DNA from 2 places in the Pseudoalteromonas undina genome. Region 1 is predicted to be linked to the other one. Evidence: predicted binding sites of a transcription regulator. Region 1 holds the regulator's gene; the other holds the start of a gene.
What was found. Region 1 encodes LexA, which represses DNA repair genes until DNA is damaged. Its sites were predicted from a motif close to TACTGTATNNNNATACAGTA; they were not measured.
Positions count from the first base shown of each region.

Region 2: the regulator LexA is predicted to act here: its motif matches at 2,385-2,404, upstream of PUND_RS06295 (YebG family protein).

Region 1 is NZ_AHCF03000003.1:2,304,902-2,309,256, forward strand. Features, by position in the region: gene ctaD (cytochrome c oxidase subunit I) at 1-480, opposite strand, end outside; gene coxB (cytochrome c oxidase subunit II) at 480-1,622, opposite strand; gene lexA (transcriptional repressor LexA) at 2,098-2,715, opposite strand; gene PUND_RS14315 (M12 family metallo-peptidase) at 3,020-4,355, shown strand, end outside.
Region 2 is NZ_AHCF03000003.1:572,012-576,366, reverse strand. Features, by position in the region: gene fadR (fatty acid metabolism transcriptional regulator FadR) at 1-641, opposite strand, end outside; gene dsbB (disulfide bond formation protein DsbB) at 1,031-1,549, shown strand; gene PUND_RS06305 (hypothetical protein) at 1,551-1,853, shown strand; gene PUND_RS06300 (ComEA family DNA-binding protein) at 1,866-2,159, opposite strand; gene PUND_RS06295 (YebG family protein) at 2,456-2,755, shown strand; partial or broken gene putP (sodium/proline symporter PutP) at 2,955-4,355, opposite strand, start outside.

The DNA of each region.
Region 1 (4,355 bases):
GTTGTCGTTACTATAAGTGGTGGAAAGCGGAGCGTAAAAGGTCCACCCAAATGCAGGACCGCCACCAGGCATAAACAGTGACGCTAACAAAATCAAAAACGCAAATGGTAAAATCCAGAAGCTCCAGTTGTTCATTCTCGGTAATGCCATATCTGGCGCACCAATCATTAACGGAATCATCCAGTTTGCCAATCCAGTAAATGCAGGCATTACTGCACCAAACACCATGATTAAACCGTGTACTGTGGTCATTTGATTAAAAAAGTGAGGATCAACCAATTGTAAACCCGGCTGAAATAACTCAGCCCGAATAACCATAGCCATTGCTCCACCAATCAAAAACATGGTGAGAGAAAAAATTAAATATAAGCTTCCTATATCTTTATGGTTGGTTGTAAATAACCAGCGCTTAAAGCCTGTTGCAGGTTGATGGCCATGATGAGCCTCATTGGAATTAGGTTGTTCTGCAATGCTACTCATTATTTAGCCTCCCCATCAGCATCCAGTGCCGCTTGTATTTCGCTTGGTTGAATTACCTCTCCGGTGTCATTACCCCATGCGTTACGCTTATAAGTAATAACGGCTGCTATCTGCTTAATAGATAATTGCTTTGCGAAAGACTGCATCGCTGTACCTGGTTTACCATGAAGTAAGATATCGATATGACCTTTGATATCACCTATAACTATTGGGCTGCCTTTAAGTGCTGGAAAGACACCCGGCAAACCTAAACCTGTAGGTTGATGACACGCTGCACAGCTCGCCATATAAACTTGCTCACCAAGAGCCATCAGCTCCTCTTTTGGTACCACTTGATCTAATAACGCAGCGTCTGCTTCAGCCGCTTTTTGTTTAGCTTGTTTAGCTTCTGCCAACCACGTTTTGAAGTCTTCTTCTGTTTTTGCTTCTACCACAACAGGCATGAAGCCATGATCTTTACCACACAGCTCTGCACACTGCCCGCGGTAAGTACCTACTTCATTAATACTGGTCCATGTTTCGTTAATAAACCCAGGGTTTGCATCTTTTTTAACTGCAAAATCAGGTACCCACCATGAGTGAATTACATCATCTGAAGTCATTAAAAAACGTACTTTTTGATTAATCGGTAGCACCAGCGGCTTATCTACTTCGAGTAAATAATTCGGGTTTTTATCGGCAAGATTCGTTATTTCATTTTGAGGAGTCGCTAACATTGAATAAAACTCAACGTCCTCCCCCATATACTCGTAATGCCACTTCCACTGTGATCCAGTAATTTTTATGGTGATATCAGCTTTGCTGGTATCCTCCATGGCAATTAACGTTTTAGTCGCAGGAATGGCCATAACAATTAAGATGACAAAAGGAATGGCAGTCCAGAGTATTTCTACTTTGGTACTTTCATGAAACTGGGCAGGGACAGCCCCTTTAGACTTGCGATGATGGATGAGTGCCCAAAACATAATGGCAAACACGATCACCCCAATCACACAACATATTAAAAATATGGTCATGTGCAGTTGGTATACATTATTACTTATATCAGTTACGCCTTTACGCATATTATATTGGCTATTAGCAAGCACATTTTGCGAAAAAACTAACAATATAAGCCACAAGGAAGAACTCAGCTTACCCATGTGACGGCTCCTTTGATGCTATTGCTGACGCAAAGCGAAGAGGCATACGGCTTAAACGCCCATTCGTTATTTTTATTTTTTATAAGGGTGCTGGAGTTACTAAATGTGTGTGCTCAAAACGACAAGGCTGTGAGTTATTTTTATTCCAGCTCTTTAATAACTAGTTAAAAAATAAACAATAAGCAAGGTGAGTATGAAAAATAAACAAGGGGGTTACTTAAAAAAGTGCAGCAAAAAAATATTAACTAATGAGGTAATTAATCTAAGAGTCAGAGTTGGTAAGGGGTAGCTTGAATAACAGCGGAAAAAATATAAAGTTTTATGATTTAAAACAATTAGAATAAATTTGTTTATCTATAAAGTATTTAGTGATTTTTTGAAATAACAAAAAGCGATTCACAAGCAATATCGTACAAAAATAATTCATGTAAAAACAGCGCCTAATCAATATTAAGCGCTAAGTTATGTTTAAATATCACATCCAATCAGCGTTACGAATAACACCCACCGCTAAACCTTCAATATTGAAAGATTCATTCTCCAAGTCTACTTCAATAGCTGAAAACTCGTCATTTTCAGCATGCAGTAATACTTTTCTGCCGGCTTTTTCTAGACGTTTAACCGTAACATCATCATCCACTCGAGCAACAACAACCTGACCATTTTCAGCTACTTGAGTTTTATGTACAGCGAGTAAGTCGCCATCCATAATGCCAATATCTTTCATACTCATGCCGTTAACACGCAGTAAAAAATCGGCCGCAGGTTTAAACATTAAAGGGTCAATTTTACAGTGGCTTTCTACATGCTGTTGCGCCAATATTGGCTCACCCGCAGCAACTCGACCAATTAAAGGTAAGCCCAGTTGCTCTGGCTCTTCTTCTTCAACAAGCTGAATACCCCGACTCGCGCCCGGCTTCATTTTAATCACACCTTTTTTAGCCAGTGCTTTTAAATGTTCTTCTGCAGCATTTGCACTTTTAAAACCCAGTGTTTGTGCAATCTCGGCACGTGTAGGAGGCATACCAGTGTCTTTAATAAACACTTTGATAAGTTCGAGTATTTGCGCTTGGCGTTTCGTTAATGGTCGCATACAACTGGTTTTCCATACAGTACAATTAACTGTGAGTATATACAGTTATTTTAAGATCGCAAATATAAATTAAGTTAGTTCCACTGATAATAATTAGCTTATCGCATTAGGATATAACCCGCTCTTAACTACTAAAAATTATTTTTGCACTGATTAAAGCAACCCATCAACAGTAAAAATAAAAAATGTATCTTAAAATTTACAACAATAGTTAATTTTAATAGGTGGCAATGTTAATTAATTGAAATAAAAATATTAGCGTGTACACTTTATGTGGACAAAACAAACCAAAAAGGACTATGAAATGAAAAAATACTCACCTTTATTTATCGGACTCCTATTCAGCGGCTATACACAAGCTCAAGTTCCGCTTTTTGAAGTGCAATATATTAATGAGTCACAAAGCGTGGCCACACAAACAAGTAATCAATTACAGTTTGGCCAGCCTCTTTTTGAGCTCACAAATAGCACAAATACCTTTCTTTTACCTGTTAAAGGTAACGACATTGAATTTATAAAAAGTTCAACAAGTTTGTCAGCAACGGGAAGCTTAATTTGGATTGGTAAAAGTTTAGAAGATGACGAAATAACACTTATTAAATCTGCAAAAGGCATTTCGGGTACTGTAAAAGTAGGTGAACAGATATATAAATTACAACCAAATAAGCACTCTGGTCATAATTTCATTGAATTAGATCCCCAAAAGCAGCCAGCTGAACATGCTCCCGACTATAAACAGTCTAATCACCTGGAGTTTATGAGTGAACAAATTTTAATAGCTCAAAACACTCAATCGGTAATGGCTAACGAAACGCAAAGTAATATTAGTTTATTAGTTTTATATACCCCAGCAGCAGCTCAAAAATCAGGGGATATAAATAGCTTAATTGATCTTGCGGTTGTTGAAACCAACCAAGGTTATCAAAACTCAGGCGTCAACGCAGTTGTTAGCATAGCCCACATGAGCCAAATTAATTATACTGAAGCTGCAAACTCAAGTACTGATTTAAATCGTTTAGCAGCTAAGAACGATGGTTATATGGATGAAGCACATACATTACGCGATCAATTCGGTGCAGATGTAGTTATATTAGTAAATGATGTCAATGGTTACTGTGGCCAGGCCAAAGCCATTGGCGCTAATGCTCAAAGCGCTTTTGCTATGGTCGATTATAATTGTGCAACGGGCTACTATTCCTTTGGTCATGAGATTGGGCACTTACAAGGCGCTCGCCATAATCCAGAAAACGATCCTTCAACAACTCCTTATTCATTTGGACATGGTTACCAACAGCCTCAATCACAATGGCGTTCAGTGATGGCATATAATTGTCCAGGTAATTGTACACGTATTAATTACTGGTCGAACCCTAATAAATCATACAATGGAGATGTAATGGGGACTTCGGCAGAACATGACAATGCCAGAGTGTTAAACTTAACTAACCCTATTATTGCAAACTTTAGATCTTCAACCCCCCCAATTCCTGGTGACAATGTACTCCAAAATAACCAAGCAATTATGGTTAATGGCGCAAAGAATAGCGAAAAATTATTTACATTTGCAGTACCAAGTGAAGCAACACAAGTTACTTTTAGAACATCAGGTGGTAGTGGTGATGCTGATATATATGTAAAAT
Region 2 (4,355 bases), 1.7 Mb from region 1:
CGCATCATGAATATCGCACCATCGTGCTCTTTATTCTCAGCAAGCTTAGTTAAATCTTTATAGAATTGACGTGCAAGCTCACGGGTACGAGGATCTGAAAAGTAATGACAACCAATCTTAGAATAAAAGCCTTTAAAACCATTAAGGATCAACACATATATGCGGTTGTTACCAGCAACAGCTAACTCATGGTGCACTTTATAGTCATAATCAGCAAATGCTTGTGCGCTGTCTTCTAGTTCATCACTTTGCGATAAAATTTCAATAACACGCTCTGGTGCAAGCTTTATTGCTGCACGAGTGTAAATTGCGCTGATGTTAGTGCGAGCTGAAAGTAACTGATCAGTTAGCTCTGGCATTTTATCTTCGTCTAAACGAGCCAGTGTTTCAAGGATATTTAGTCCTGACGTTTCCCAAAAATTATTTACGCGAGTGGGTTTACCATGTTGGATTGTTAGCCAACCGTCTCTGGCTAATCGTTGTAATACTTCACGCAATGTGGTTCTAGTAACACCAATTAACTCTGAGAGTTCACGCTCAGCTGGCAGAATTGAACCTGGAGGGAAATCACCATTCCAGATTGACTCTACTATGTATTCCTCAGCAAATCCTGCTGGGCTTTTCGCTTTAAAAATTCTCATTCAATTCCTACTCGAATTAATTCACATTACATCGCTACATACGATTAACTGACTGATTGTACCAGACAAGTCACAACTAACAAGTAAAGTAAGTTAAATTACCTAGGTATGTGATTAAAAGGGTAACTTTACTGGTAGAAATTAAACACAATATGAATGCCCACCTATTATTCATACGAGACACTTTAACTATTATTCTATACCTCTTTCCTATTCATGAATCAGATTAACTTGATGGCTCTGAGTAGGTCTATTAGGGGAAGTCATGCAGCACAGGATCTCTAACTTTAAGGGACGACAAGCTTTCATAGCCCTCGTTTTTTCCTTTTACTTGCCCCGCTGTTTATCCTAAGTCATAATCTAAGCCCTTATTTAAATACGGATTTGTTATGAACTGGCTTGCTAATCTAAGTACTCAGCGTACACCTTGGTTATTATTCAGTGGGATTGTTTTTCTACTTGAAGTTACTGCACTTTTCTTTCAATACAACATGGGGTTAGCGCCATGTATTATGTGTATTTACCAGCGCACCGCAGTATTAGGTCTACTTTTTGCGGGTATTATTGGAGCTAGTAAACCAAACAATCTCGCAGTACGTATTGTTGCCTATACAACATGGGGGATTTCGAGTGTATGGGGGCTACTAATAGCTCGTGAGCATATTGAAATGCAAACAACAACAGACCCATTTGCATTTAGCTGTGAATTTGAGCCAAATTTTCCAGAATTTATGCCGTTACATCACTGGATACCGCAATTTTTTGAAGCGACAGGTGATTGCGGAAATATAGATTGGCAATTTGCCAGCCTAAGTATGCCAGCATGGATGGAAATTATTTTTGTACTCTTTACCGCCACACTGTTTATATTAGTGGCCAGTCGATTAATTACTAAAAAGTCACTTTAATATGTTTACTTTTTTTTCAAGCCAAGTTGATGAACTTAAACATTTAAAAGTTCGTCAACGACAAACTGTTATAGCTATCTCTTTAAGCATGCTATCACCCAGTGACAGGGTCTTTATACGCATACTAAAGCTGATGCTATTAAGCCCATTCTTTTTAATATTTACTCTTTTCGAAGGTTGGTTACTGGTGCCCTTTTTAATTGTAGCTGGGTTGAGCTATCCGCTATTAACAGCACCAGTAGATATTAACTTTGCTAAAAAGCACCTTGGTGCTGCCTTAAAACAGTTTGATCAGGGCGCATAGCGCCCTTTTTAGTTAAAACGTTACCTTACCATCAAGTTTGGCTAGCATTTTTTTACCCACCCCTTTTACTTTAGCTAGATCTCCAAGTGATGTGAAATCACCATTAGCTTCTCTATAGTCGATAATTGCCTGTGCCTTTTTCTTACCGACACCTGGTAACTTAATTAACTGTTTTAAATCAGCAGTATTAATATTAACCATGGCTGATTGCATCTGCTCTGATAGCATATCGCTTTGCGCAAAGGTGGTACCCATAGGTAATAAACATAAAGCAGCTGCTAACGAGATTATTTTAATTAATTTCATACTATTTCCTTTTGTGTTCCTACATGAACATTCGTTGATTATTTACACCCAGCACTTTTAAGTAAGTTGTGGTTACTAAGTACTAACGGTAACAATCACTCCTTGCGACTCCTTTACTGCAACGCGTTATAAAGTGACTTAATAAATAAAGTAGAGTTGGCCTTTATTGTCAATTAAGCTGCAGATAAACTAAGGCTAAAGCTTGCAAAATAACGCGCAAGCTTGTACTGTACATAAAAACAGTAATCTAATGATTTAAAATAATCATATTGCCACGTAAGTAAGCAGGAGAAATCATGGCTGTTGTTGTTAAATATGTTGTAGAACGAAACGGAGTCGAGCGCATGACGTTTACTACTAAAAAAGAAGCTGATGCCTATGACAAAATGCTCGATATCGCCGAGTCACTAGAACTAATGCTTGAAAAAGTAGATGTGCCTCTAAGTGAACAACAAGTTGAGTCGCTTGCACTTGAGATTGCGAAAAGTAAAGACGACTTTATGGCGGTACTTAAGGGGACTAAAGAAGTACCTGCAAAAGCTAAAAAAACAAAGTCAGATAACGTTGCAGATATAAAAGATAAAGCTGCAAGTTAGTACTTTTAAAAACCTAATAGTAATTATTAAAAAAACTGAATTCGGTATTCGAATTCAGTTTTTTTATGCCTTTAAATAATGATAGCTAAAAGCGAGTAAATCATCACTATTTGCTAATGTTAAAAGTCAGTCAATAAAAATGCCAACCAGTTAAACTGGTTGGCATTTTTTTAAACCAAAACTTAGGTTAACTAATCACTTATAATGACGATTCAACTTCATCAAACAGATCAGTAATTTCCTTTTTCGGCTCAGCAGTTACAAGGCTTCCTACTACAATAGCAATACTTGCTAAAATAAAGCCAGGGACGATTTCATATATCACGCTGCTTAAGCTATCACCATTAATAGTAATAGGCGCATAAATCCATACAAGCACAGTTAGAGCACCAACAACCATACCGCTAATAGCCCCTTTTAGGTTCATACGCTTCCAGTAAAGACTAAACAATACCAATGGACCAAATGCAGCACCAAAACCTGCCCATGCATTACTTACTAAATCTAGTATTGAACTATTGCGGTCATACGCTAAGTAAATTGCAAATAACGCAACCAGTATCACGCTAATACGCCCTACTAATACCAGCTCAGTTTGCGAAGCATTACGATTTAAGTAAATCTTATAAAAGTCCTCAGTTAAAGAACTTGAACACACTAATAATTGCGATGAGATAGTACTCATAATCGCAGCTAAAATAGCCGCCAGTAAGAAACCTGCAATTAACGGGTGGAAAATTAATTCAGCCAATACTAAGAAAATTGTTTCTTTATCGGCAATCGGCATTTGATTTTCAATCATAAATGCAGCACCAAATAGGCCAGTAAATACCGCACCAATAGCAGATAACGTCATCCAAGACATACCAATACGACGCATGGTTGGCATTTCTTTTACTGAACGAATAGACATGAAACGAACAATAATATGCGGCTGACCAAAGTAACCTAAACCCCATGCCATTGCAGAAATAATAGCAATAGTAGAACCACCAGCAAACCAGTCAAGCATACTTAAAGAATGAATTTCGCTTGCTTTAGGCCGAGCTTAGTAACTGCTGATAATTTGCATTTGCTAAGGTATCCATAAATGGTTGATCAAGCATCATATAAGTGGCAATTGGCACTGCTAACAACGACACAAACATAATACAGCCTTGCACAAAGTCTGTAAGGCTAACCGCTAAAAATCCACCAAATAAGGTATATACCACTACCACACCCGTGGTGATGTATAGGCCCATTTCGTAACTCATTTGAAATGAGTTTTCAAATAACTTACCACCGGCAACAACACCCGATGAAGTGTATAAGGTAAAGAAAACTATAATTACTATTGCAGAGATAACACGTAGGATATTTTTGTTGTCATCAAAACGGTTTGCAAAGAAATCGGGGATAGTAATGGAGTCATTGGCTTTTTCAGTATAGACACGCAGTCTTGGGGCGACTAAAAAGTAGTTTGCCCACGCACCTAATACTAAACCAATTGCAATCCAAACCTTACTCAACCCAAATAAATACATTGCGCCGGGTAAGCCCATTAATAACCAACCACTCATATCTGATGCACCAGCCGATAAGGCAGCTACACTGGGGG